One region of the Streptomonospora sediminis genome, then DNA from elsewhere that is predicted to be linked to it. Evidence: riboswitches for the same ligand, from Rfam matches in the RefSeq annotation. Region 1 holds a riboswitch; each other region holds the start of a gene.
The links. Region 1 has a riboswitch for cobalamin ahead of ACYVD5_RS06605 (ABC transporter substrate-binding protein). Riboswitches for the same ligand answer to the same signal wherever they lie in the genome.
Positions count from the first base shown of each region.

Region 2: linked by a shared signal. The riboswitch ahead of ACYVD5_RS15945 (energy-coupling factor ABC transporter permease) and the one ahead of ACYVD5_RS06605 (ABC transporter substrate-binding protein) in region 1 are both predicted to bind cobalamin.
Region 3: linked by a shared signal. The riboswitch ahead of metE (5-methyltetrahydropteroyltriglutamate--homocysteine S-methyltransferase) and the one ahead of ACYVD5_RS06605 (ABC transporter substrate-binding protein) in region 1 are both predicted to bind cobalamin.

Region 1 covers NZ_BAAGYZ010000021.1:239,821-249,147, forward strand. The annotation lists gene ACYVD5_RS06595 (ABC transporter permease subunit) at 1-7, opposite strand, end outside; gene ACYVD5_RS06600 (ABC transporter permease) at 4-954, opposite strand; gene ACYVD5_RS06605 (ABC transporter substrate-binding protein) at 951-2,498, opposite strand; cobalamin riboswitch at 2,598-2,787, opposite strand; gene ACYVD5_RS06610 (carboxymuconolactone decarboxylase family protein) at 2,948-3,421, opposite strand; gene ACYVD5_RS06615 (helix-turn-helix transcriptional regulator) at 3,530-4,432, opposite strand; gene ACYVD5_RS06620 (type 1 glutamine amidotransferase domain-containing protein) at 4,656-5,375, shown strand; gene ACYVD5_RS06625 (ArsR/SmtB family transcription factor) at 5,723-6,202, opposite strand; gene ACYVD5_RS06630 (heavy metal translocating P-type ATPase) at 6,321-8,363, shown strand; gene ACYVD5_RS06635 (tripartite tricarboxylate transporter permease) at 8,432-9,327, opposite strand, start outside.
Region 2 covers NZ_BAAGYZ010000077.1:89,929-99,255, reverse strand. The annotation lists gene cobJ (precorrin-3B C(17)-methyltransferase) at 1-206, shown strand, start outside; gene ACYVD5_RS15965 (hypothetical protein) at 322-687, shown strand; gene ACYVD5_RS15960 (energy-coupling factor ABC transporter ATP-binding protein) at 725-1,591, opposite strand; gene cbiQ (cobalt ECF transporter T component CbiQ) at 1,588-2,343, opposite strand; gene ACYVD5_RS15950 (energy-coupling factor ABC transporter substrate-binding protein) at 2,353-2,799, opposite strand; gene ACYVD5_RS15945 (energy-coupling factor ABC transporter permease) at 2,803-3,570, opposite strand; cobalamin riboswitch at 3,601-3,812, opposite strand; gene ACYVD5_RS15940 (DUF362 domain-containing protein) at 3,937-4,137, shown strand; gene ACYVD5_RS15935 (precorrin-8X methylmutase) at 4,221-4,811, shown strand; gene ACYVD5_RS15930 (sirohydrochlorin chelatase) at 4,938-5,909, shown strand; gene cobC (Rv2231c family pyridoxal phosphate-dependent protein CobC) at 5,899-6,960, shown strand; gene cobT (nicotinate-nucleotide--dimethylbenzimidazole phosphoribosyltransferase) at 7,120-9,327, shown strand, end outside.
Region 3 covers NZ_BAAGYZ010000066.1:10,511-19,837, forward strand. The annotation lists gene ACYVD5_RS12805 (polysaccharide deacetylase family protein) at 1-1,277, opposite strand, end outside; cobalamin riboswitch at 1,582-1,801, shown strand; gene metE (5-methyltetrahydropteroyltriglutamate--homocysteine S-methyltransferase) at 1,960-4,227, shown strand; gene ACYVD5_RS12815 (DUF3558 domain-containing protein) at 4,438-5,544, opposite strand; gene ACYVD5_RS12820 (hypothetical protein) at 6,131-6,283, shown strand; gene ACYVD5_RS12825 (SRPBCC domain-containing protein) at 6,374-6,841, shown strand; gene ACYVD5_RS12830 (coiled-coil domain-containing protein) at 6,944-7,981, opposite strand; gene ACYVD5_RS12835 (extracellular solute-binding protein) at 8,672-9,327, shown strand, end outside.

The DNA of each region.
Region 1 (9,327 bases):
ACCTCACCGGCGCACCTGCTCGCTCCGGGGCGCGAGCCGCAGCGCGACCAGCTCGGCCACCTGGTTGACGGCGATGGTGGCGGCGCCGAGCACCAGCACATGGCCCTGCACCACGGGCACGTCGCGCATTGCCACCGCGTCGATCACCCCGCCGGCGATACCGGGCACGGCGAACACCACTTCGACGACCAGCACCCCCGACAGCAGCCCGTCGCCGACCCGCGCCAGCTCCTCGGATGCGGGGGCGAGCGCGTTGGGGGCGGCGTGGCGCAGCAGCAGCCGGCGGCGGCCGACACCGAGGCGCCGGGCATGGGCGGCGTATCCGCTGTTCAGCGCCTCGACGGTACCCGCGCGCACCTGGCGGCTGAGCAGCGCCACCACCCGGCACAGCAGCACCGCGACCGGCGGCACCAGCAGCAGCGGGTCGGTCAGCAGTCCCCAGCCGCCGGCGCCGACCGCGGTGGCCGGGAGTAGGCCCGCGTGCAGGGACAGCCCCAGCACCAGCAGCATCGCCAGCGCGAAGTCGGGGATGGAGTACAGGGTGAGGGTGGCGCCGGAGACCGCCCGGTCCAGCATGCCGCCTTCGCGGGCTCCGGTCGCCAGCCCGATGGCGGCGGCCAGCGGCACCAGCACCACCAGCGTGACCGCGGCCAGGATCGCGGTGGGCGGCAGGGCCTCGGCCACCAGCGCGGCCACCGGCCGGCCCGACACCAGCGAGGTGCCCAGGTCGCCGGTGAGCAGGCCGTGCCACCACTGCGCGAACCGCTCCAGCGGCGGGTCGTCCAGCCCCAGCCGGGTGCGGATCTCCGCCGCCTGCTGCGGGGTGTAGTCGTCGCCCAGCACCGCCTCGGCGGCGTCGCCCGGCAGCAGTTCGGTGGCGGCGAACACCAGCACCGACAGTGCGAACAGCTGCGCCGCCGCGATGGCGAGGCGGCGCAGGACGGCCGCGGTCACTCCAGCCAGACCCGGTCGAACCTCGCCCAGTCAGCGGTGTTGGGCGGCGCGTCCTGCTCGACGCCGTGCAGCGCCGCGGAGGTGGCGTTGACCCAGTCGTTGTAGCCCCACACGATCAGGCCGCCGTCGTCGTACAGCTCCTGCTGCAGCTCCTGGTAACGGCGGGTGCGCTCCTGCTCGTCGCCGGTGGCCTGCGCGCGGGCGAACCTCTCGTCAAAGCCGTCGCTGCGCCACCGCGTGACGTTCTGCGGCGCGTCGGAGACCATGCGCAGCGCGAGGTGGTTGGGGATGGGCATCGCGCCGGAACGGTACGAGGCGAACACGCCCTTGTCCAGGATGTCGCTGAAGAAGGTGTCCTGGTTGCCCACGCGCACGTCGACGGCGGGGCCGGCTTCGGCGGCCTGTTCGGCGAACAGGGTGGCGGCGTCGACAAAGCCGGGTGCGGCTTCGGAGGTGTCCAACGCCACCGCGAGGTCCTGGGCGTTGGCCGCCTTCAGCAGGCTGCGCGCCCGGTCGAGGTCGCGTCCGCGCTGGGGCAGGTCCGCGGCGAAGTACTCGTAGCCGCTGCCGAACACGTCGTTGCCGACGCGCCCGGCGCCGGAGAACACCACTTCGACCAGCCGCTTGCGGTCGGCCAGCAGCCGGAACGCTTTGCGCACGCGCGGGTCGTCGAACGGGGGCTGGTCGGTCTTCATCGCCAGGGCGGCCATGCCGCTGTTGGGGGTGCGCACGACGCTGATGGCGGGGTTGTCCTCGTTGGCGCGGGCAAAGGTCGCCGACATGTCGTGGATGTACTCGCCCTGGCCGCCGAGCAGGGCGTTGCCGCGCGCCTCCGCTTCGGCCGAGAGGAACTCCAGCCGGTCGATGAGCGCGCCGCCGTCGTCCCAGTGGTCACCGAAGCGTTCGGCGGCCATCGAGCGGCCGGCCTCGAAGGAGGCGAGGGTGAACGGTCCCGATCCCACGGCCGCCGTTGCCGGGTCGCGGTCGTCGAAGTCGGCCGGGACGATGTGCATGCCGGTGCCGGCCACCAGCGCGGGCAGCTCGTAGGTGGGGGCGTTCAGCCGCAGTTCGACGGTGCGCTCGCCGATGGCCCGGGAGCTGGCGGTATCGACCGGGCCGAGCAGGGTGCGGCCGTTGCGGGGCGTGTCGGCGGGCGCCTTGATACGCGCGAAGCTGGCGAGGACGTCGTCGGCGGTGACCTTGCGGCCGTCGTGGAACCGGGCCTTGCGCAGCCGGAACCGCCAGCGGGCGCCGTCCTCGCCGACGGTCCAGTCTTCGGCGAGCTGCCCGCGCGCCGACATGTCGGCGTTGAACTGGGTGAGTTTCTCGTACAGGGCCTTGTGCCGGGCCTGGTCGATGAACAGCGGCTGCACGTGCGGGTCCATCGACTCGTTGCTGCCGCCGCCGGCGAACAGGGCGCGTACGGTGCCGCCGCGTTTGGGCCGCCGGCCGGCCGGCTCGCCGGCGCAGCCGCCGAGCAGCACGGCGCCGGCGCCGAGGGCGCCCATACCCAGCGCCGCGCGGCGCGTTGGGGTCACAGGCACGGGCGGGGTCCCCCCGGGATCGGGGCGACGCGTGTCGGTGTCGGTTCGCGGTGTCCGTGCATGGCGAAAGCCTGTCCTCCCTGGGGTAATCCGCCCCGGATCGTGAGGCACGACGGCGTGAGTCTCCTGGCTCGCGGGTCTGCGCTGTGGTCCGGGCCTTCCCATCCCCTCAGGGACAGTGGCGGGGTCGGACGGGCTCGCCGCTCACAGTGGCGGCACCGCGCCGGTTTTGCACCGGTCTTCCTCGGTCCGCCGTCGTGGTGGTCAGCCGCAATTCTGACATACCGCCCCGAAAGCGGCTGATGGTGCCCGTTACCCGGAGCGATGAGCGGCTCCGTTGCGGGGCGGGCAGCACAACGCCCCGGGCACCGTCGAGGGTGCCCGGGGCGAGCGCTGCGGTACCGCCCGTCCTGCGGTACCGACGCACTGGTGTGCTGCCGTACTTGCCGTTAGCCCAACTGGCCGGGCTGGTAATCGCCGGCGGGCTGCTGGATCATGACGTTGGCGCGGTTGAAGGCGTTGATGATCGCGATCAGGGCCACCAGGGCGCCCAACTGCTCCTCGTCGTAGTGCTGCGCCGCATCGGCCCACGCCTCGTCGGTGACACCGCCGGCCGCGTCGGCAATGCGGGTGCCCTGCTCGGCGAGTTCCAGCGCGGCGCGCTCGGCGTCGGTGAACAGCGTGGCCTCGCGCCAGGCGGCGACCATGTTGATGCGGGTGGCGGTCTCGCCGTCGTGGGCGGCGTCCTTGGAGTGCATGTCGGTGCAGAATCCGCAGCCGTTGATCTGGCTGGCGCGCAGCAGCAGCAGGTGCTGCGTCGCGGTCGGCAGCGACGATCCGGCGACCACCTTGCTCGCCGAGACGAAGTGCTGCAGGGCCTTCATTGCGACCGCGTTGTCGTAGATGTTCAAACGAGCAGTCATGGTGCGCTCCTTGGCGTTGCCTTGCCGTTGCTTTCATGCCTTTGACAACGCGGCTCGGCCGAATGTGACAGGAGCGGATGTGACTTGGGTCTCGCCCGGGCGGTGCGGCTAGCCGCCGCCGGCGCGGTCGGAGCCGGGCCGGAGGCCGGGGTCGGGGTCGGGGGCCGTTCCGGTGCGGGTCCAGCTCGCGAGGAGATCCAGTGCCCGTTCCGAGGGCGACCCCGCCTCGGCGGTGTAGACGAACAAGGCGGTGTCGGGGTCTCCGGGCAGGTAGAGGGTTTCGTATTCGACGGTCAGTTCGCCGACCAGCGGGTGGCGGAGCCGCTTGGAGCCGTGCGTGCGCTGGTGCACGCGGTGCTGCTCCCACCACCGGCCGAACTCGGGACTGTGCTCGCGCAGGTCGGCGATGAGATCGGCCGTGGCCTGGTCGTGGGGGTCGCGGCCGGCGTCGAGCCGCAGGCTCTCGACGGCGGCGCGCGCTTGGTCGGCCCAGTCGGCGAACAGGGAGCGGGCGCCGTCGTCGAGGAGCATCCAGCGTGCGTAGTTGCGGTCGCGGTGGGGCATCCGCTCGAAGTCGGCGAACAGCGCCCGCGCCATCCGGTTGGCGGCCAGGATGTCGGTGCGGCGGCCCAGGACGAGGACGGGCTCGCCGTCGAGCGCGTCGAGGAGCTGGTAGATGCCGGGCCGGACCCGCTGGACGCCGCGGGGCCGGTGCCGTACCGGTGCCGCCTGCACGCCGATGAGGTCCTGCAGGTGCGCGCGCCCGGCCGCGTCGAGGCCGAGTGCGCCGCCCAGCGCCTCGACCACGGCAGGCGAGGGGGTGATGGGGCGGCCCTGTTCGAGGCGCGCGTAGTAGTCGGTCGAGACCCCCGCCAGCAGGGCGACCTCTTCGCGGCGCAGGCCCGGCACCCGGCGGACGCGGCTGTCCGCGGGCAGGCCGGAGCGCGCCGGATCGCCCTGGCTGCGGGCCCGTTTCAAGAAGTCGGCCAGTTCGCGGTTGCTCTTACCCACGCTTCCCAGTGTCGCCGATACCGGGGGTTCCCGCCTGGACCGCCGAGTCCTAGGTCCGCCCGTCCGCGGCAGCACAGGGCACGGTATGCGCCCTGTGCGGCGGGAGGCGGTGAACCACGCTGAATACGGGCCGGCTGTTCGGCCGCCCCCAAGAGACCGGCGGCCGGCCGCCCCGCCGCCCGGCCCCGGCCGGTACCCGCCACCCGCAGAGAGGAACAGCCCCATGGGCAACAAGATCCTGATCGTCATGTCCGCAGCCGATGTCTGGGAGCGCACCGACGGTTCGGCATACCCGACCGGCTACTGGGCCGAGGAGGTGGCCGCCCCGCACGCACTGTTCACCGAGGCCGGCTACACGGTCGACTTCGCTTCGCCGGGCGGGGTCCTGCAACCGCTCGACCAGCACAGCGCCGACCCGGAGGTCGCGGGAGCCGACTGCGCACGCCACGTGGCGCACGCCGAGAAGGCCCTGCGCGAGCACGGGCCGCTGCTGCGGCTCGCCGAGGTCGGTCTCGGCGCCTACGCCGCGGTGGTCCTGCCCGGCGGCCACGGCCCGGTCGTCGACCTCTACCGCGACGCCGACCTCGCCCGGCTGCTGAGCGGGGCGGATGCGGCCGGCAAGCTCATCGGAGCCGTGTGCCACGGTCCCGCCGGCCTGCTCAGCGCCGTGGACGCGGCGGGCGACTGGCTCTTTGCCGGACGCCGGATGACCGCGTTCACCGACGAGGAGGAGCAGATGTTCGGCACCGCTGAGGGCGCCCCGTGGCTGCTCGCCTCCCGGCTGCGCGAGCTGGGCGCGGACCACTCCGGCGGCCCGGCCTTCGAGGAGTACAACGTGCGCGACGGCAACCTGTTCACCGGCCAGAACCCCGCTTCCAGCGCCGCCATGGCCGCGGGCATGATCGCGGCCCTCGCCGATACGGGGACGCACGCGGCGCGGTAACGCGGTGCGCCCCACCGATGCCCGGTGCCGGGTGCCACGGCTACGCGGAGATGCGGCCCTTTCCCAGCGGGGGAAGGGCCGCGCGCATGAGCGTCGAACGGTCGTACAGGGCGGTGCCCGCCTCGGCTGCGGCCGCGGCACCGGGTCCGCTGGGCGGCCTTGTCGCCGGCCGGGTGACGGGTGACGGGTTGGTCCGGAGTGAGAAACGGCGCCGGAGGGCGGCGGTCGCCCGGGTGGGTGCCCGCATGGTCCCTTATGCCCGTTTCCGAGGCCGTATGCGGAAACGATCATGCGGAAATGCCGTGATCCGGGACTTGATCCGGGCATTTCCGCAGGGTCGGCGCCGGCTACCGCAGGGCGGCGCCCGCCTCTGCATCGGCCGCGGCACCGGGCCCGCTACCGGCTCGGGTACCGGCTCCGGTATCGGCCGCGCCCGCGGCGTCGGCGGCCTCAGCGGGCTCGGCGCCCTCGTCGCCCGCCGCGCCCGCGCGCAGGTGCTCGACGTGGTAGAGCGCGTGGTCCAGCAGTGCGGCGACGTGGTCGTCGTGCAGATCGTAGACCACCGAACGGCCCTGGCGGGTGCCCACCACCAGGCCCAGGTTGCGCAGCAGGCGGAGCTGGTGCGAGCACGCCGACTGCTCCAGGCCCACTTCGGCGGCCAGCGCGGTGGCCGGCAGCGGGCCCTCGCGCAGGCGGGCGAGAATCAGCAGGCGAGAGGGAGTGGCCAGTGCTTGCAGGGTAGTGGCCACCTGCTCGGCGTCGGCCGCGTCCAGCCGGGTGCGGGGGACGTCCTGCGCGGTCTGCGCGGTGGTGACTCGATGACCCATGCCCCCACCCTACTGGAGTACAAATGAACACTTGAATTAATGTTCATGCGTTCCTGTAAGGTGGGGTCCGGGTTCCTCGGCACCCGTTCCCGATCGACACCGCGTGGAAGGACTCCCCGTGCCTGCAGTGCTCACCCGCCCGGCGCCCGGCGCCGGGCAAGCGCCCGGGCGCCTGGCCCGCACACTCGCGCTGCCCGAGGTGCGCTGGGCCGCCATCGCCCTGGCACTGTTCCTGGCCGCGCTGCCGCTGCACCTGCTCGGCGCGCCCACCTGGACGTGGGGGCCGCTGTACGCGCTGACCTACGCCGCAGGCGGCTGGGAACCCGCGCTCGAAGGACTGCGGGCGCTGCGCGACAAGCGGCTGGACGTCGACCTGCTCATGGTCGCCGCCGCCCTGGGCGCGGCGGCGATCGGGCAGGCACTCGACGGCGCACTGCTCATCGTCATCTTCGCCACCTCCGGCGCACTGGAGGCCCTGGCCACCGCCCGCACCGCCGAATCGGTGCGCGGGCTGCTCGACCTCGCCCCGCAACAGGCGGTCCGCCTGGGCCCCGGCGGCACCGAGGAAACCGTCCCTGCCGCCGACCTGCGCCCGGGCGAACTGCTGCTGATCCGGCCGGGCGAACGCGTGGGCGCCGACGGCCGCGTGGTCGACGGTGCGAGCGAGGTCGACCAGGCCTCCATCACCGGCGAACCGCTGCCAAGGGCCAAACAGGTCGGCGACGAGGTCTTCGCGGGCACCGTCAACGGCACCGGCGCCCTGCGCGTGGCCGTCGAGCGGGACCCGGCCGACTCGGTGATCGCGCGCATCGTGGCCATGGTCGAGGAAGCCACCCGCACCAAAGCGGGCACGCAGCTGTTCATCGAAAAGGTCGAGCAGCGCTACTCGATCGGCATGGTCGCCGCCACGGTCGCCCTGTTCGTGATTCCGCTGCTGTGGGGTGCCGCGCTGGAACCCACCCTGCTGCGGGCCATGACCTTCATGATCGTCGCCTCCCCCTGCGCGCTGGTGCTGGCCACCATGCCGCCGATGCTCGCGGCGATCGCCAACGCCGGCCGCCACGGGGTGCTGGTCAAGTCCGCCCGGGCGCTGGAGCGGCTCGCCTCGACCGACCGGGTCGCCCTGGACAAGACCGGCACCCTGACCGAGGGCGCGCCGCACGTGGTCGAGGTCGCCCCGCTGCCTGGCTCCGACCTGGACGAGGACGCGCTACTCGGACTCGCCGCCGCAGCCGAGTACCCCAGCTCGCACCCATTGGCCACCGCCGTCACCGGGGCGGCCCGCGACCGCGGCCTGGCGATCGCGCCCGCGGCCGGCTTCTCCTCGGCACCCGGGCGCGGCGTCTCGGCGGAGGTCGCCGGCACCAGAGTCGAGGTCGGCTCGCCGGCGCACCTGCTGGATCCGGATGCGGCCACCGCGCCGGAGGCCGCTGCCACCGCCGCCGCCGAGCTGGCGGCGCAGCTGGAGGAGCGCGGCCGCACCGCCGTACTCGTACTGGCCGACGGCCGCCCGGCCGGGCTGCTGGGCATCGCCGACCGGCTGCGCCCCGGCGCGGCCGACGCGATCGCCCAGCTCGGCGCGCTGACCACCGCCCCGCCGCTGCTGCTCACCGGCGACAACCCGCGCGCGGCCGCCCAAACGGCGGCCGAGGCCGGTATCACCGAGGTCCGCGCCGGGCTGCTGCCCGCGGACAAGGTCACCGCGGTGCGCGCCGCCGAGGACGGCGGGCACCAGGTGCTGATGGTCGGCGACGGAGTCAACGACGCTCCGGCCCTGGCCGCGGCCGGCACCGGCATGGCCATGGGCCGCGCCGGCTCCGACCTCGCCCTGGAGAGCGCCGATGCCATCGTCGTCCGCGACGAACTGGCGGCCGTCCCCGCCGCCCTCCGCTTGGCCCGCCGCGCCCGCAGGCTGGTCGCCCAGAACCTGGCCATCGCCGGGGTGTTCATCGCCGTCCTGGTGGTGTGGGACCTGGCGGGCACCCTGCCGCTCCCGTTGGCCGTCGCAGGCCACGAGGGTTCGACCATCCTGGTCGCCCTGAACGGCCTCCGCCTCCTCAGCGAAGGCGCCTGGCGCAACGCCCGCAAGAGCGCCGCGGTCCCCGCCGGCAAACCCGCCGCCGAGCCCCCGCGCACACGCGAGCCGGCGCCGGAGGCGTGACGGCCACTGGCCGATCGACCATGCAGAAATGCCCAAAACCAGCGCTGGTTTTGGGCATTTCTGCATGATCACCCCCGGTCGGCGCCCGCTCCTGCCCGCGGGGTCAGGATCGGGGCCACCGCCCGCTTGAGGAGAGGGCGGACCGCCGGGGCGCACAGCAGTAGGACCATCACGACCAGCAGCACCTGCGAAGGTGTCCGCTGCAGGAACAGCCCCAGGCCGCCTTCGAGCAGCAAGGTCTGGCGCAGCGTCTCCTCGGCGATGGGACCCAGCACCAGGGCGATGACCGTGGCCGCCGGTGCCAGGCCGTACATGCGCATGAAGAAGCCGAGCACCCCGCAGATGAACATGATGCCGACCTCCACCACGCTGCCGTTGACCGCGAAGGTGCCGAAGGCGCACAGGATGATGATCATCGGCCCCAGGATGCGGAAGGGCGTCCTGGTCACGCTGGCGAACAACGGGATGCAGAACACGCTCACCAGCACCAGCATCACGTTGCCCAGGTACATGCTGGCGATCAGGCCCCACGCGAAGTCGGGGTTCTGGCTCATCAGCAGCGGTCCGGGCTGCAGGCCCCACATCAGGAACCCGCCCAGCAGCACGGCGGTGGAGGCCGAACCGGGGATGCCCAGCGTCAGCAGCGGCACCATCGCGCCGGTGGCCGCGGAGTTGTTCGCCGACTCCGGGCCCGCCAGGCCCTCGATGGCGCCGTTGCCGAAACGCTCGGGCCGCTTGGACAGGCCCTTCTCCACGCTGTAGGAGATCAGCGACGCCACGGTGGCGCCCGCGCCGGGGATCACGCCGAGGACGAACCCCATCGGGGTGCCGCGCATGATGGGTCCCCGCGACTCGCGCAACTCCTGGCGGCTCGGCCAGAACGCGCCGGCGCGCCGGTTCAGCTGCATCGGCGACGCGCTCTCGCGGTGGCCGCCCTTGTAGAGGGTCCACAGGATCTCGCCCA
Region 2 (9,327 bases), on a different contig from region 1:
CACCGGTCGGCCATGTCCGCAACGCCGCCCGCGACGACGAGCGCGCCGTGGTGACCACCCTGGAGGAGATGCTGGACGGCGGAACGGCCGAGGTGGACATGTTCACCGTGGTGCTGGTGGGCAGTTCGGCGAGCCGCACCGTCGCCGGCCGCTTCGTCACCCCGCGCGGCTACACGTGGCGGGGCGCACCGGCAGGCGTGCAGTAGCGGCCCGGCGGACTTGTGCCGGGGTACCGCGGCTTTTAGCCTGATGAGCCGCCCGGAACCGCGGACCGTAGCGGGTCCGCGGCAATCCGGACCGGACGAATGGGAGAGAGCCGCGATGCCCGCCATGCCCCCTGAGAACACGGCCGGAACCGAGTTGCGCGAGCAGATCGCCGCGGCGATCGCCACCGGCCGCGACCTTGGGCCGGGGTTCGACGCTGAGGTCGCCGACTCGCTCGCCGACCGCTTGGAGGAGAAGAACGCGGAGACGGCCCGCGAGCCGCGGGGGCGGCGGCCGGAGCTGCGGTGGTGGCGGCGCGAGCCGACCGCCCGCGAGCGGCGGGCGGCGCGGACCGCCGGCTGGGGTGCGCTGGGTATCGCCGCGGCCGCCTGGGCCGCCGAGGTCGCGCCCGAGGGGCTGCCGTGGGGAATCCTCGCAGTGGTGGCAGTGGTCTTGCACGTGGTGCGGTCCTGGCGGTCCTGAGACCAGCCGCCCTGCGGCGCAGGCCCCGGCGGGCGGCTCAGCTCCCGCCGGCCGCCTCCAGCAGCCGCGCCGCCTCCTCGGGAGTGGCGGGATCGGGGGAACCGGCAGGCAGCAGCCCCGCCGCGCGCAGCGCGCGGCCGGCGGCCGGAGCCCAGGCCGGGCGCAGGCGGGCGGCCGACAGCAGCGCCGGATCGCCGAGGATGTCGCGGGCCGGCCCGGCGGCCAGCACACCACCGTCCAACAGCAGCACGGTGTCGGCCCACCGGTAGGCCAGGTCCACGTCATGGGTGGAGACCACCAGGGTGGTGCCTGCGGCGCGCAGGCCGTCCAACGTCGCCACCAGCGACTCGACCCCTTCGGGGTCCAGTCCGGCGGTGGGTTCGTCCAGCACCAGCACCGAGGGCCGCATCGCCAGCGCGCCCGCCAGCACCACCCGCTTGCGCTGGCCGTAGGACAGCAAGTGGGTGGGTTGGTCGGCCAGGGCGGTGATGCCCAGCGCCTCCAGCGCCCAGGCCACCCGTTCGCGGGTGGCCGCCCGGTCCAGCCCCAGGTTGAGCGGACCGAAGGACACGTCCTGGCTGACACTGGCCGAGAAGAGCTGGTCGTCGGGGTCCTGGAACACCAGCTGCACGCGGCGCCGCAGCTCGGCCAGCGCCCGGCGGCCGCGGCGCACCCGCTCGCCGCCGACGTACACCTCGCCCGATTCGGGGGTGAGGCTGCCCGACAGCAGGCGCAGCAGCGTTGTCTTGCCGCTCCCGTTGGGGCCGAGCACGCCCACGACCTCGCCTTCGGGGATGCGCACGTCCAGCCCGGTGAACACGGGCGCGGCGTCGGGGTAGCCGAACGCGAGGCCGCGCCCGGCCAGTGCGGCCGGGGCGGCGGTGTCGCCGGGAACGGTTGTCACAGGTCGGCTCCGAGCAGCATGTAGGCGAGGGTCGCCGCGGCGACCAGCACGGGCGCCACCGCGGCGGCGGCGACCGCCGCGGGCCGCAGCGGCACCTCCTCGACCAGGACGGTCAGTTCGCCGGTGTAGCCGCGGCACTCCAGGCCGCGCTGCATGCGCCGCGCACGATCATAGGAGCGCACGAACAGGGCCGCGCCCAGCGAGCCCACCGAGCGGATCCAGGCGCGCCGATCGGTGTAGCCCAGCCGCCCGGCTTGGGCGGTCTGGATGCGCCGGGCGCTGTCCAGCGTGACGAACAGCATCCGGTAGATCAGCGCGACGACCTCCACCAGTGCGCTGGGCAGCCCGGTGCGGGTCAGCCGCGGCAGCAGGTCGGCGAGCGGCGTGGTGAAGGCGAACAGCAGTTGGCAGCACACCGCTGCCGCGGCCCGCCCGGTGATCTCGGCGGCCCGCGCCGGCCCGCCGGGAGCCGGGGCGATGGCGCCCTGCGGCCCGCCGACGGTCACCAGCAGCGCCAGCGACCCGGTGAGGATGAACAGCAGCGGGCCCCATGCGGCGCGCACGAAGGCGCGCGGCGATACCCGCGCCGGGCCGAACGCCGCGGCCAGGGCGACCGCGGCGACCAGCGGCGCGGCGGGCCAGGTGGGCAGCGCCAGCGCGCACGCCAGCAGCCCGCCGAAGAACACCCCCTTGACGATCGGGTGCACCCGGCGCCACGGACTGCGGTAGGCGGCGGCGTCGATTGCGAGCACGTGCGCCCGCTACCGCTCCGCGCCGCTGCCGGGACGGGGCTGCACGGTCTCGGCGGATTCGGCGGTGTCCGCGGTCTCCGCGGAGCCGGTGGCGCCGGACGTGCCGGCTGCACCGGGTGCAGGCGCAGGAGAGCCCTGGCCGGGCCCGGCGTCCGCGGCGGCCTTCGCGAACTTGTTGCGGGTGCGCACAACCCCGAAGTAGTAGCCGATGAAGCCCGCACCGATCGCCGCCTGCAACGCGAAGATGCCCGACTCGATCTCGGTGGAGGGGGGCTCGTAGAACGGGCTGAACCACGGCTCATGACCCGCATCGATCTCGGTGACGGCCGTCTTGGCCTGCGCGTCGGCGCCGCCGAACGGTTCGTCCAGGTGGGCGCCGGCCCCGATGAGCAGGGGCAGTACGGCGATCAGCGCGGCCGCGGCGATCAGCAGCCAGGTGGTTCCGGTCTTGGGCACGGCTCAACCCGCCTTCGGTTCGGTCGCTTCGGTGGAGGCGGCGGCATCGGGGCCGTCCGGGCCGTTCGGCGACTGCGCGGCCGCCGCGGCGGATCCCCGCAGCACGCCCAGCCGGCGCAGCTGCTCGGGGCTCACCCGGGTCAGCAACCGCACGATCACCACGGTGACCAGCCCTTCGATGGCGGCCAGCGGGATCTGGGTCAGCGAGAAGATCCCGGCGAAGGCGGCGAAGGAGCCCGCGAAACCGGACTGGGGATCGGGAAAGGCCAGGGCAAGCTGGAAGCTGGTCATCGTGTAGGTGGCCAGGCTGCCCAGCGCTGCGGCGAAGAACACCGCAAGACCGAGCGACGTGTGCTCGCCGGCCGCGGCGGTGGCCGAACGCACCGCCTTGTAGACCCCGTAGGCCCCCCACGGCCCAACCACCGCCATGGAGAACACGTTGGCGCCGAGTGTGGTCAGCCCGCCGTGCGCCAGCAGCAGCGCCTGGAACAGCAGAGTGACCGTGCCCAGCGCGGCCATGACCGGGGGGCGGAACAGCACCGCGCCCAGCCCGGCGCCGGTGGGGTGGGAGCAGCTGCCGGTGACCGAGGGGATCTTCAGTGCCGACAGCACGAAGCAGAACGCCCCGGCGGCGCCCAGCAGCAGCTTGGCCTCGGGATCGGCGCGCACCGCCCGGGTAAGCGATCGGACACCGTGCGCAACGAACGGCGCCGCAACGGCGGTCCAGGCAGCGGCGTGCTGCCAGGGCAGGAAACCTTCGGCAATATGCATATCGGGGGACCCAACTTCCAACACCTCGTGGACGGTCGTCGCGCCGTGGCCGGTCTCCTGGCTAACGGGTCGTCGCCCTTTGCCGGCCTTCCCAGCGGGCAGCGTCGCTGCTGCCTGCCAGTGGCCTGCGCCGACCGGCCGCCAACGGCGGCGGACGGGGCATCGGACTTCCCGCTCACAGTGGCGAGGGCCGCACCGGTTTCGAACCGGATTTCCCGAGCACCACGGCCCTACGAACGTACGGCGTGCGGTTCGCAATCGCAATGCCGGACATTGGCGCTCGGGGCGGGAAGCATGCCCGAGAGGCCGTGTACGCTGGCCCGACGCCGCCCCTGCGGTGCCCGCGCAGCAAGGGAAGGAGACCCGTTGGCCGACCCCGCCGACAGCGGCGCGCCGGTGGCTGTGACATCGTCGTGCACGGCTTGCGGAGCCTGTCTGCTGACCTGTCCGGAGCACGCGCTGCGGCCCGAGGGCGGGAGCCTGGTGGTGCTGGGCGACAGGTGCACCGGGTGCCTGGAGTGCGTCGAGGTGTGCCCGGCCGACGCCATCGCCATCGCAGCCGAGTAACCCCGGCCCGGCAGTCGGGCCGGACCGGGCCGACCCGCGAAACGTGCGCGGGCCGGCCACTGCGAACCGAACGGAGGAAGAGCGTGGACCGGCAGGTGCACCCCATCGAGGTCGAGTCGTTCGCCATCCTGCGTTCCCGCATCGACCTGGGCCATCTGCCCGCGCTGAGCCGGGCCGTGGCCGAGCGCGTCATCCACGCCAGCGCCGACCTCGACTACGCCGCAGACCTGGTCATCGACGACACCGCGGTCGCGCAGGCCGCGCAGCGGCTCGCCGACGGGGCGCCGATCGTGACCGACGTCGCGATGGTCGCATCCGGCATCACGGCCCGCAGTTGCGTGTGCCACATCTCCGACCCCGGCGCCCAGCGGCTGGCCCGCAGCGCCGGGATCACCCGCTCGGCCGCAGCCGTGCGCACGGCCCACTCCGAAGTGGGGCCCGGAGCCGTATGGGTGGTGGGCTGCGCGCCCACCGCACTCACTGAGATCATCGCCCGCCGCGTCGACCCCGCACTGGTCATCGGCCTGCCGGTCGGGTTTGTGGGTGCCGCCGAGTCAAAGGCCGAACTGCGCGCCAGCGGGCTGCCCCAGGTGAGCAACATCTCCGAAAAGGGCGGGTCGGCCGTTGCCGCGGCGGCGCTGAACGCCCTGCTGTACGGTCCCGCGGCCGATTGACCCGTGCGCGCCGGCGTGCCCCGCCGCACCGCTTCCCCCGCCCCAAGCCCGCCCCCCGCCCGAACGAGAGTCGGACCGCGCCGCCACGGCCGGTCCGAAACACCCGACTCACTGGTTAGGACGCAGATGCAACCCCCTCTGTTGCTGGTCGGACACGGAACCCGCGACGACAAGGGCGTCGCCGACTTCGAGGCGTTCGTCGGCCGACTCGGCCGCCGCCTCGCGGACCGCGAGGTCGCCGGGGGCTTCATCGAACTATCCCCGCCCCCGCTCACCGACGCCGTCAGCGACCTCTACGCAAAGGGCCACCGCCGCATGGTCGCGCTGCCGCTGATGCTGGTGGCCGCCGGGCACGCCAAGGGCGACATCCCCGGCGCGCTGGCCCGCGAGCAGGAGCGCCACGAGGGACTCGGCTACGCCTACGGCCGCCCGCTCGGCCCGCACCCCACGGTGCTGCGGCTGCTCGCCGAACGCCTCGGTGAAGTACTCGGCTCCGGTGGCGCCGACGGCTCCGACAGCGCTGAGACCGCCGGCACACCCGGCAGCGCCGGCGCCGCGGGCATCGGGGACGGCGGCACCGCCGTGCTGCTGGTCGGCCGCGGCTCCACCGACCCCGACGCCAACGCCGAGGTGTGCAAGGTCGCGCGGCTGCTGCAGGAGGGCCACGCAGCACAGTACGGCGTGGACTTCGTCGAGCCCGCCTTCATCTCGCTGGCCTGGCCCAGCGTGCCCGAGGGGTTGGAGCGCATCCGCCGCCTGGGCGCCAAGCGGATCGTCGTGCTGCCCTACTTCCTGTTCTCCGGTGTGCTGCCCGACCGCGTGGTCGACCAGACCGCGGAGTTCGCCGGCGGCCACCCCGACCTGGACATCCGCTGCGCCCCGGTGATCGGCGACTGCGACGGCCTGGCCGACGTCATCGCCGAACGCTACGACGAGGCCCGCGCAGGCGACATCCGGATGAACTGCGACACCTGCGTTTACCGCATCGCGCTGCCGGGCTTCGAGGACAAGGTCGGTGCCGCCCAGACCCCCCACCACCACCCCGACGACCCCGCCCACGGCCACGGCCACGGGCACGGGCACGGCCATGGGCACTGAGGCGCCCGGCCGCCCCGCCGCCGTCGATACAGGTCCCGACCTGCGCCACCACGGCGACACCGAGGCGGCGCCGGGCCTGCTCGACTTCGCGGTGAACGTGCGCGCCGGCGCCCCGCCGCCCTGGCTGGCCGAGCGGATCGCGGAGTCCCTCGCCGGAATCGCGACCTATCCCGATCCGGCACCGGCCCGGGAGGCGGTGGCCCGCCGCCACGGCCGCGACCCCGCCGAGGTGCTGCTGACCGCCGGGGCGGCCGAGGCGTTCGTGCTGCTGGCGCGGGTCCTGCGCCCCCGCCGGGCGGTCGTGGTCCACCCCCAGTTCACCGAACCGGAGGCGGCGCTGCGTGCGGCCGGGCACCCCGTCGAGCGCGTTGTGCTGGAGGCCCCGGACTTCGTGCTGGACCCGGCCGCCGTCCCCGCCGGGGCCGATCTGGTCATGGTGGGAAACCCCACCAACCCCACCTCGGTGCTGCACCCCGCCGCCGTGCTGGAGCGCCTGGCCCGGCCCGGCCGGGTGCTGGTGGTCGACGAGGCCTTTGCCGATTGCGTACCCGGCGAGGCCGAGTCGCTGGCCCACCGCGCGGGTGTGCCCGGGCTCGTGGTGGTGCGCAGCCTCACCAAGACCTGGGGGCTGGCAGGGCTGCGCGCCGGCTACCTGCTGGCCGGCGCCGACACGGTCGCGCAGTTGGCCGAGGCGCAGCCGTTGTGGTCGGTATCGACTCCGGCGCTCGCCGCCACGGCCGCCTGCTGCGAACCGCGGGCGCTGGCCGAAGCCGAGGAGTGGGCGCACCAACTCGCCGACCAGCGCGCCGAGTTCGCGGTCGGCCTGGCCGCCTGCGGGCTGCACGTCACCCCGGCCGCCGCTGCATCGTTCCTGCTCGTAGCGGCCGAAGACGGGGCGCGGCTGCGGCACCGGCTGCGCGGAGAAGGGATCGCGGTCCGGCGCGGCGACACCTTCCCCGGACTGGGGCCGGACTGGCTGCGGGTGGCGGTGCGCGACCGCCCGACCGCTCACCGGTTGACGCGAACTCTGGCAGAGTTGCGGTTGCGGTGAGTCCGCTGTGTGGCAGTGGATGCCTCCGCGGCGCTGCAACGGCTGCTGCGGATGTGTTCGCGCCTGTGTCTGTGCTTGGCCTGTGTCCGTGCTCGTTTTCGTGTTCACTGCTGATGGCCGCCGGCGGGTCGCGCCGCCGGTGCGACCTTGGGGGACGATATGACCGGTGACGACAACCGGCGCCGCGACGGTGCCGACGAAGGGCGCGACCCGGCGCCCGGAGGGCTGCTCGACGACCTGCCGGAGACCGGGCGCGGCTCCGGCGCCGCGCAGCCGCAGGAGCCGGCACCGCGGTCCGAACGGCCGCGCACCAACCCGTTCCACACGCCGGCCGACCGGCGCCGCGGTACCGCCGAGTCGGGAACCGGCGCGCCGGGCACCGGCCAACCCAACGTCATCCCGTTCCGCTACACCGGCTTGGACCGCGCCACCGACCGCGCGGCAGCCGTCCCACAGGCCCGGCACCACCAGCCGCACGAACCCGAGGGGCCGGAGTTGCCCGCCGACCCCGCCCCGCCGCAGCGCGCCGAGGAAGAGCCCGCTCGGCCCGCCGCGGAACCGGCCCGGCCCGCCGAGCCAGAACGGGCCCAAGAACCGGCGCGCCCCGAGCCGCGGCGTTCGAGCGAGCCCAAGCGCGCGCCCGAGCCGCAGCGTGTCCCCGCGCCCCCCGAGCCCGGGCCCGAACGCGAGGGCGCCGCGGGGTCCGCGGACCCGCCCCAGCGCGGCCCCGCACCCCGCGGCCCCCGCGAACCCGAGAGCCCGGCTGCGGCTCCGCCCCCGGCTCCCGCTCCCGCCCCGGCCCGGTCGAAGGCCCGACCCTCCAGACCCCGGCCCATGGCTCCCCAATACCCCCCGCCGCCCCAGGCCCCGCAGACCGATCCTGCGCCACCGTCCCCGGCCCCGGCCGGGCGTCCCTCCGGCCCAGTCCCCGCCGAAGGCCACCGTTCCGCCTCCGCCCCGCAGGCCCCGCCGCCCGCACCGGAGGCGCCCGAGCGCCCGAGCGCAGCATCCGGCCAACCGACCCAGAGCGAAGACGACCCACTTGTGAACGCACACGCAGCAGCCTCCTTCACGGAGCACCCCGACGACCGAGCCGAGCAGGCCACCGCGGGCCGCCGCGACAGCGGGGAGGGCCAAGCCGCTGAGCATGCAGCACCGGCGGCAGCCACTCGGGCCGCCGACCCCGCCCCCGCCCGCGCGACCGCCCCCGGCGAACACGCTTACGGCGAGGTGGAGCGCGAGGCCGTCTACCGAGCCATCCGCGAACGCCGCGACGTGCGCATGGGGTTCCGCACCGACCCGATCCCCGACTCCGTGCTGCGCAACGTGCTCGACGCCGCGCACCGTGCCCCGTCGGTGGGCTACTCCCAGCCGTGGGATTTCATCATCGTCACCGACGAGGACGTGCGCGCCCGCGTGCAGAAACTCGTGCAGACCCAGCGCGAGGCCTACGCCCGGGCACTGCCCGGAGCCCGCGCCCGCGCTTTCTCCGGGCTGAAGGTCGAGGCGGTCCTTGACACACCCGTCAACATCGTCGTGACCGTCGACCCCACCCGCGGCGGCCGCCACACCCTGGGCCGGCACTCCCAGCCGCAGACCGCCTCCTACTCCACCGCACTGGCCGTGGAGAACCTGTGGCTGGCCGCCCGGGCAGAAGGCCTGGGCGTGGGCTGGGTCAGCTTCTTCGAGGAGCGCGAGCTCTCCGCAAGCCTTGATCTGCCTCCGCACCTGGAGGTGGTGGCCTACCTCTGCGTGGGCTACGTCGAGGACTTTCCCCCCGAACCGGAGCTCGCCATGGGCGGCTGGGCGCGCGGTCGCCCGCTGCACTGGGCGGTGCACCGGGACCACTACGGCCGCCGCGGCCTCCCCGGCGAGGCGGCCACCAGCCTGCTGGAGGAGACCATCTCGGCCATCGGCCAACTGAACCAGAGAGCCCTCAACGACGCTGAGGAACGCCAGGCCGCCATGACCAAGCCGCCCGGATCCCTGGGTGTGCTGGAGGAGGTCTCGGTGCGGCTTTCGGGCCTGGCGGGGGAGTGCCCGCCGCCCATCCCCGAACCCGCCGCGGTGGCGATCTTCGCCGGCGACCACGGCGTGCACGCCCAAGGTGTCACCGGATGGCCCCAAGAGGTCACCGCGCAGATGGTGCACAACTTCCTCGACGGCGGCGCCGTGGTCAACGCCTTCGCCGAGCAAGTGGGCGCCGAGGTCACCATCGTCGACGTGGGCGTCGCCGCCGAACTGCCCACCGTTCCGGGCCTGCTGCCGCGCAAGATCGCCCGCGGCACCGCCGACTTCACCCGCGGTCCGGCCATGAGCCGCACCCAGGTCGACTACGCCATCGAGGCCGGCATCGAGGTCGCCCGC
Region 3 (9,327 bases), on a different contig from region 1:
TCGGTGACCTTGGCGACGGCGTTGTTGGTGGCTCCGTAGGGCGGGCGCATCACGTCCATGCTCAGCCCGGTCTCGCGGCGCACCAGGCCGTTGACCGTGGTCAGCTCCTCCAGAGTGCCGTCGTCGCTCAGCGAGGTGAGGTCGGGGTGGTGCACGGTGTGGTTGCCCAGTTCGTGCCCCTCGGCGTACTCGCGGCGCACGGTCTCGGGGTACTCGCGCACCGGGGTCCCCGTGACGAAGAATGTCGCCTTGGCGTCGTGCTCGGCCAGGGCGTCCAACAGCTCCGGCGTGCGCGGGCCGGGGCCGTCGTCGAAGGTCAGCGCGATGCACTTGGAGTCGGCGGCGCGGCAGTCGACCTTCTCGCCGTCGGTGCCGGTGGCGAACATGCCCGGCACGCTGCCCTCGGCCGGGCCGCCCTTGGGAGCGGCCGCCTTGTCGATACTGAACTTGGGCGTGACCACCACGGCGGCCGACTGCGCGCGCTTTCCGAACGGGGAAAGCAGCGGATCGGCGTCCTTCTTGGGCACCACCGCGTGGATGCGGCCGGCCTTGGCGGGTGCGATCTGGCCCTCGTTGAACTCCACCACCAGGTCGCCGTCGGGGTTGAACCCGATGGAGTCGTAGAGCTTGGCGATGGGGTGCAGCTTGGTGGTGTCGGCGTCGCCGTCCTTGAGTTGCTTCTTGACCAGCGAGTCGAGCTTTTCCAGCTCCTGCTGGCCGGCGAGCAGCTCGCTGGAGTACGCGGTGTGTCCGGACTCTGTGTTGTACCAGTAGGTGGAGTAGCCGGTGCGCTCGCCGTCGCCGTCCTTCTCGTGCTGGGTGAGCCGGACCGCCATCACGTTGCCGCCGGCCACGCTGACCTCCCAGTCGACGGTGTAGGACTTCGCGCCCGCCGCGGCTTCGGCGAAGTCCTGCGCCCCTTGCTCGCTGACCTCGGCGAGCCGGTCGGCGAACGGGCCGGCCTTGGGGATCCGCGGGTAGGCGAGCTCGACGTCGACGCCGCCGTCGATGTCCTCGGTCGAGGTCTCCTCCTTCAGGCCGGAGATCCGGTCGGCGTCGACGGCGGTCAGCTCATCGTCCTTGCCAGTGGCGGGTGTCGGCTGGGGAGACCCCCCGGACGATGCAGGGTCCGTGCCGCCTCCCGTGCAGGCAGTGAGCGTTAGCAGTGCCAGCGCAGCCGCTGCGGAGGCGGCGCGCAGCGCCACCGAACGGCGGGGCGAGGTCTCAAGGGCCGGGGTACGGGACGACGGGTGCGGGCCGACGGGCTGGTGCTTCAACGGATGAGCGTCCTTCAATGGTCTGAATACGGGTGCCGGTGACTCTGTCGCCCTAGGAATCCGCGCAGGTTCTGCGAATGATATTGCAATTCGGACACGGTCCATCGGTCGAGCGTAGAACGCGGAATGGAAGCGCAGGCAACACGGAGCGTAATGAAGCTGGCAACAACCGCACAAGGTTCGCCAATGGGTCCGCAGCGTGGCACAAGACGCACAGGGGCATGGCGGGGCCTCGTCGGCTCTGGCGGGCACCCGGGCGCTCCGTGGGCAGGAGGCGCCCTCCGGCGCTCGTGACGGACTCGTCTATAGTTGCAGCCGCGGTTGGTACACGCACGGCCTGCTGTGCGTGTCGCAAGAGGGAACCCGGTGCGAATCCGGGACTGCCCCGCAGCGGTAAGTGGGAACGAAAGCCGCCAACGGCACTGGGCGCCGAGCCTGGGAAGCCGCGGCCGGTAGGAGGAGCGGTCCGACAGGGCCGCGCCGTGCCCGCAAGTCCGAATACCTGCCACCGCCCGCGAGCGCGGATGCGCCCGCGGTGGTCCGTGCGCCTCGAGGGAGGGCCAGGGCGGTGGCCTGCTCGTTCGGGCACCTCTCCCGCGGCCGCGGATCGTCGGGCTTATCGACGAGGGAGAGAACAAGCCATGCGATACGGCCACAACGCGGCCCAGGGCGGTGCCGCCCGATGAACACGACCGTCCACGGGTATCCGCGCATCGGACCCGACCGCGAACTGAAGCGGGCCTGCGAGTCCTACTGGGCCGGCGACAGCACCGCCGCCGACCTCGACGCGGTTGCGGCGCGGCTGCGCCGCGGCACCTGGGAGTCGCTGCACGGCGCCGGTATCGGCACCGTGCCCTCCAACACCTTCTCCTACTACGACCACATCCTCGACACCGCGGCTCTGTTCGGCCTGGTGCCCGAGCGCTTCCGGGCGCTGGTCGAGGGCGCGCACGACCGCGAGTCCGAACTCGCGGCCTACTTCGCGATGGCACGCGGCACCGGCGAGCTGCAGCCGCTGGAGATGACCAAGTGGTTCGACACCAACTACCACTACCTGGTCCCGGAGCTGTCGCCCGCTGACCGGCCCCGCCTGGCCGGCGGCAAGCCGCTGTCGGAGTACACCCAGGCCAAGGCGCTGGGCATCGACACCCGCCCGGTCCTGGTCGGTCCGCTGACGTTCCTGCTGCTGGCCAAGCCCGCCGCGGACGCGCCCGAGGGCTGGCGGCCGCTGGACCTGCTCGACGACCTGCTGGAGTGCTACGCCGAGCTGCTCGCACGGCTCTCGGCGGCCGGGGCCGGCTCCGTACAGCTCGACGAGCCGGTCCTGGCCGCCGACGAGGGCCGCGCGCGGACGGGCGCGCTGGAGCGCGCCTACACCTATCTGGGCGGCCTTGCAGCCCGGCCCGACCTGCTGGTCTCAACCTACTTCGGTGCGATCGGCACAGAGGCCCTGGAGGTGCTCAAGAACAGCGGTGCCGAGCAGATCGGGCTGGACCTGGTCAGCGGCCCCGAGGGGGTCGGCGAACTGGCCCGGGTCTCGGGCCTGGGCGACAAGACCCTGGTGGCGGGCATCGTCGACGGGCGCAACGTTTGGCGCGCCGACATCCCCGCCAAACTGTCGACACTGGGATCCCTGCTGGGTCTGGCGGGCGAAGTGGTGGTGAGCACGTCGTGCTCGCTGCTGCACGTGCCCATCGACCTGGACGCCGAACCCGGCATGGACCCGCTGCTGCGCGAGCGCCTGGCGTTCGCCCGCCAGAAGGCCGACGAGGTCGTGCTGCTCGGCAGGGCGCTGCGCGGCGACCCCGTCGGCCCCCAGCTGCGGGCGGCGGCACGGGCCGGCTCGCCCGCGTCTTTTGCCAATCCCCGGGTGCGCGCCCGCCTGGAGGCGCTGGGTGCGCAGATTAGGCGCGTGGGCGACGGCCGGCGCACCGCGGCAGGCAAGGAGCCCGACCTGGCCACGACCACCATCGGCTCCTTCCCGCAGACGGCCGAGGTGCGGCGCACCCGCGCCGAGCACCGGGCCGGGCGCATCACCGATGCCGAATACCAGCGGCTGATGCGCGCCGAGGTCGACCGGGTCATCGCGCTCCAGGAGGACATCGGCCTGGACGTGCTGGTGCACGGCGAGCCCGAGCGCAACGACATGGTGCAGTACTTCGCCGAGCGGCTCGACGGCTACACCACCACCGCCAACGGCTGGGTGCAGTCCTACGGGTCGCGGTGCGTGCGCCCGCCGATCCTCTACGGCGATGTGTCGCGCCCTGCGCCGATGACGGTGGAGTGGATCACCTACGCCCAGTCGCGTACCGACAAGCCCGTAAAGGGCATGCTCACCGGTCCGGTGACCATGCTGGCGTGGTCGTTCGTCCGCGACGACCAGCCGTTGGGCGAGACCGCCCGCCAGGTTGCGCTGGCGCTGCGGGACGAGATCGCCGATCTGGAGCGCGAGGGCATCCGGCACATCCAGGTCGACGAGGCTGCGCTGCGCGAGCTGCTGCCGCTGCGCGAGGAGCTGCGCTCGGCCTACCTGGACTGGGCCGTGGGCTCCTTCCGACTGGCGACTTCGGGCGTCGCGGCGAGCACCCGCATCCACACGCACATGTGCTACTCGGAGTTCGGCCGGATCGTCGGCGCGATCGAGGCCCTGGACGCCGATGTGACCAGTGTGGAGGCCGCACGGTCGCACATGGAGCTGGTCGACGACCTCGCCGCTTCGGGCTTCCGGCGCGGGATCGGGCCGGGCGTCTACGACATCCACTCGCCCCGGGTGCCTTCGGTCGAGGAGATCGAGGCGGCGCTGCGCAAGGCGCTGCGCGTGCTCTCGCCGGAGCAGCTGTGGGTCAACCCCGACTGCGGGTTGAAGACCCGCGGTTACGCCGAGGTGGAGCCGGCACTGCGCAACATGGTCGAGGCCGTGCGGCGGGTCCGCGCCGAGCCGGGCCGCTGAGCCCGCCGGGCCGGGGCGCCGTCCCCGGCCCGGACCTCCGCCGACCGCGCAACCGCGGGCAGGTCCGGCAGGCCCGCCGGCTTGCCGAAGCGCGGCACGCGGCTCGCAACCGGCGCGGGACATGAGCGGGACGCGAAAGGGGGTGCGGCCCGCGGGCCGCACCCCCTTTCGCCGATCCAATGCCGGTCCACCACTGCGACCGGCCGCCTACTAGCCGCCGATCGGGCTCAGCGACTCCTCGCCCAAGTCGTGCATCATCGACTCGACGTCGGAGAACTTCAGCGGGGCCGGGGTGTCCTCGCCGGCATTGAGGCCGGGGGAGAGGGTGTAGCGCACCTCGACGTTCATGTTGCCCTTGCGGATGAGCATCGTGGCCACGGAGTCCTGCGTGGTCAGCACCACCTCGGTGGAGAAGACCAGCACGGCCTCGTCGCCGAGGTCGGCCTCCTCCTCGTTGTGGACCGTGAGCTCGCTGTAGCTGTTGCTCTCGTCGGTGGCGTAGTCGACGTTGTTCTGGAACTCCTCCTTGGCGGCCTCAACGGAGTCTGACCCGGAGTAGGGGGTCTGGTAGGTGACCGAGAAACCGCCGTAGGTGTCGCCCTCGCCTTCGACGTACCAGTTGCAGGCCGAGGAGGCATCGGTCAGGTTCTTGCTGCCGTCCTGGATGCCGTGCTCGGAGAGCGTGTCCGACGAGAAGGCGCTGCACGGGTCCTCGGGCAGCGCGTAGGGCGCGCCGCTGTCGGCCGGCTCCGCCGGACCCCCGCTGGGAGTGTCGTCAGCGGAGGGCTGGGGCTGCGAGGGGCTCGCCGGCCCGGGTACGGGCGGCTCTTCGTCGGGCTGGCGCACCAGCACCACCAGCACGGCGATCACCAGCACCACGATGACCAGCCCGCCGCCGATGACGACGAACAGCCCGGCGTTGCTCTTCTTGGGCGGCGGGTAGCCGCCGCCCGGGTCCATCGGGCCGCCCGGCCCGGGGCCGTAGGGCGGCTGCCCGCCCGCGTACATCTGCTGCTCGGGCGGCGGCTGGAACTGGGGGCCGCCCTGCGGCTGCTGCGGACCGTATCCGGGAGGCGGAGGACCGTAACCGGGCTGGCCTCCGGTGGGATCACCGTAGGGACCGCCCTGCTGCTGGGGGTAGGGCTGTTGCGGACCCTGGTAAGGGCCGCCCCCGTAGGGCTGGCCCGGATGGGGCCCCGCCTGGTCGGGGCCGGGTTGGCCGTGGCCGCCGCCGTAGGGCGGCTGCTGCCCGCCGGGGCCGCCCTCTCCCCCCTCCGGGTACTGCGGAGGCTGTGTGTAGGGCCCGTTGTCGCTCATGACTCCCCTCGCGCCGGCTACGTACTGAATGCTTCCTACGACGCGCTTGGGCGCGTTCCTGGTTCCACCACCGTGCGGCCTTGCCGCGGCCGCCGCTTGCGGCCGGCGTGCCAGGCTCCGCATCCGGTTCCGGAACGTGTCCGGAACCCGTCGATGGAGCCCGCACCGTTGGCGCGGGTCGATCGCCGCCCCGGGCGCACCGCCGCCGCCCGGCTCCGCGCTGCGGCGGGCCGGGGGATCGGGGGCAGGAGCCGGGGATTGGCATCCTAACGTCCGATTCTGACCGGGTACGGGGCCGCGGTGGCTGCGGAGCCGCGGATCGTCACCGTATCGTCGTCGGAACGTACTCTTCCGTGCTCCGTACTGCGCGGATGTCCGCGCTGGCAGCAGGGCCGTGCCGCCGGGGCGCGCGGAACCGTCGGCGGGTCCGGTGCCGCGATCGTTGCGCGATCGAAATCGCCCGTTTTAGCGGGTCCGTTCGCGGCCGCGTGCAGCCGACTACGGTAGGAAGCGCCCGCTGCCTGTCTTCGTCCGCCGTCCTACCGCCCCGCGCCCGCTGCGGCGCCAGGGCAGAAAAGGCCCGCCGATGCCCTCTTCGGACTCCCCGCCACCCACCGGCCCGCGGCGCGGGTACGGCGTTGGGGCCTGGACCGTGTTCGTGCTGGCGATCGTCTCAGTGCTGACGCTGCTCGGCGGCTGCCTCTCGGTGCTATACGGGCCGTTGCTGACCGGAGGCTGAGTGGGCCCGCGGACGCGCGCCTGCGCAACCGCGTACGGCGGGACCGGGCCACCGCCGCAACGCCACACACGCGACACAGAAGGACCGAGCATGACCGAAGACGTGCCGCAGCCTGCGGGCGAGGGCTACTTGGCGCTGCGTTTCCAACGGCGGTTCGCGCACCCGCGCGAGGTGGTCTGGCGCGCCCTGACCGAACCGGCGGGGCTGGGCTTCTGGTACCCGTTCGAGGTCGACACCATCGACCTGCGTGTCGGCGGGCAGATCGTCTTCGACGCCGAGGAGGGCGGCGCGCCGGACACCCGGATCACCGAGCTGGACTCCCCGCAGGTCTTCGCCTTCGACCAGTTCGACGACGAAACGGCGGAGACCCACGGACTGCACTTCCGCCTTGAGGCCGAACCCGGCGGCTGCACGCTGTTCTTCACGCACACGTTTTCCGAGCGGCTCTGGGACGAGGGCGCGCAGGAGTCCGGCTGGCGCTACTGCCTCGACGACCTCGAAATGCTGCTGGAAAACCCGGAGGCGGCGCAGCCCGAGGGCGCGCCGGCGCAGCCGTAGAGCCGACCGCCGCCGCGGACGAGGACGCACGAGCACGCGGAAATGCCGGGATCCAGCGCTGGATCCCGGCATTTCCGCATGGTCACCGCCCATCGGGGCGGACTAGAACATCGAGATGTGCACGTGGTCGAAGTGGTTCTCGGTGATGCTGCCGCGGTCGGACATGTCGCGCCAGCCCTCGTCGCCCCGGCGGATATCCCAGATCTGCTGGCGGTAGATCACGTACATGATCCCCAGCCGGTCGGCGTTGTCCTGGGCCCAGTCGGCGATCCGCTGGCCGCGTTTGTTCTCCTCGGGCGGCGGCATCTGGCCGTTGGCGTTGACCATGAAGTCGCAGGCCCGCCCCTTGGGGTGCTCGCCCACTACGTAGCCGCCGTCCGGCCGGTAGCAGCCCACGCCGCCGGTTTCGGGGCTCTCGCCGAATTTCTCGATGATCAGCTCGCGCATCTGCTCGGTGCGCGGCGTGATGTTGTAAGGCCCCTGCATCTCCTGGGCGGGGTAGTCGGCGATCAGCTTCTGCACGTCGGCGCGCTGGCTCTCCAACTCGTCCAGGTCCTTTTCGACCTTGTCCGCCTTCTCCTGCGCGTTCTCCTGGGCCTTCTCATCGCGCGCGATGGCCTGTTCGAGCTGGTCCACCTTGTCCTGGTTGGTGTTTGAAAGGTGTCCCACCAACTGGGCCTGGTCGATGATGGCCTGCGGGTCGTCCTCGACGAACATGGCCAGGGCGGGGTCGATGCCGCCGCTGGTGTAGCTGGCCGCCGCCAGTCGGCGGACCTGTTCCTGCGCCTTGTTGACCTCTTCGCGGGTGCTGTCGGCACGTTCCTTGGCTGCGTCGGCCGTGTCGATCACGGCCTCCATGTCGCGCAGTTCGCCGCGGTACTCGTCGCTCAGGTTGTCGGCGCGGTCGCGCAGCTCTTCCAGGCTGGCGTCGGTCGGCAGCGGGGCGGCCAGGCCGGCCGAGGGCACGGCGACCAGTGTGCAGGACGCCAGTACCGCCGCGGCCAGGACCGCGGCGGAGCGGCGGTGGCGCGGCGGGACGGCGGAGGTTTCGGGCGTGTCGTCGAGGTGGCGCGGGCACGGGGGGTCGGGCGCCCAGAAATCGGCGAAGTCGTCCGCATGGGCGGATCGGTGGGGCTCCACGTGGGTCGCTCCTCGGCTTGCGCGGCGCCGGTTCGGGCGGGGGCGCGCGCACTCGGTCGGATGCGTCGGATGCTTGAGCGGCGCGGCGATCGGGGCGGGCACCTGCGAGTGCCCCCGATCGGCGGCGCGGCCCGATGCAGGGTAGGGCAGTTAACCCCGTTTGCCAATTGAACGCCTGCGCTTGGGCCGCACTTTGATTGTACGGAGGTGGCGGCCCTGCGCGGGTCGCGGACAGGCCGAACCGCAGACCGCCAACGACCGGCAGCGCCGGCCCCGCAGCCCGCGCCGCCGCCCACCGCGGGCGGCGGAGACGGGTGTACGGACGGATACGGGGCGGCGGCTTGGCGGTTGCACGGCGAAGGCGCCGGGATGTCGGCGACATTGCCGCTCGGAGCGGCCGATCCGGGGCGCCCGAGGTGTTTCGCCCGCGCCCGCCGCGAGCGGCGCCGGGTTCCGTTGGGAAACAGCAGGTCATCAGGTTGGTCCGGCGGGCATGCGCCCCTGGAAGGCGTGTGACGCGGGGGGTTTGGGATGCCTGCTGTGCCCCGTCTCCGGTAACGGTTGGGTTTCTTCGGTATGTCCGGGCATTGACTGCGGCAGTGTGACCGGATTCTCTTATGGGAGCGCTCCCAAAAGACGGTACGGGGACGCGGTCAGTCAGGAATCCTCGTGTGACATAAGGGGTCGCAGATGATCAAGCTTAGGCGCGGTGCCAGAGCGGCCACCGCGGTAATCGGTGGCGGAGCCCTGCTCCTTGCCACGGCCTGCGGCGGTGGCGGAGACAGCGGTTCGGACGGCCAGGTCGAACTGGTTCTCGACACGTTCGGCGTGATGGGCTACGACGCGCTCATCAAGCAGTTCGAGGAAGAGAACCCCAACGTCACCATCGAAGAGCGCAACGTCACCGACGTCGGGAACTACACGCCGCAGCTCCAGCAGAACATGGCTGCCGGCAGCGGCGCAGGCGACGTGGTAGCGATCGAGGAAGCCAACGCCGCGCAGTTCTTCGCCCAGCCCGACCAGTTCGTCGACCTCAACGAGCACGGCGGCGCCGAGCTCGAGGACAACTACCTGGACTGGAAGTGGGAGCAGGGCCACGGCGCCGACGGGCAGCTGCTGGGCCTGGGCACCGACATCGGGTCGTTGGGCATGTGCTACAACGTCGAACTCTTCAGGCAGGCCGACCTGCCCACCGAACCCGGCGAGGTCGGCGAGCTGTGGCCCACCTGGGACGACTTCGTCTCCACGGGTGAAGAGTTCATGGATGCCGATACCGGCGCCTCGTTCGTCTCGACCATCCAGCCCAACTTCCGCGCGGTGCTCGCTCAGCACGGCGGCGCGCCATA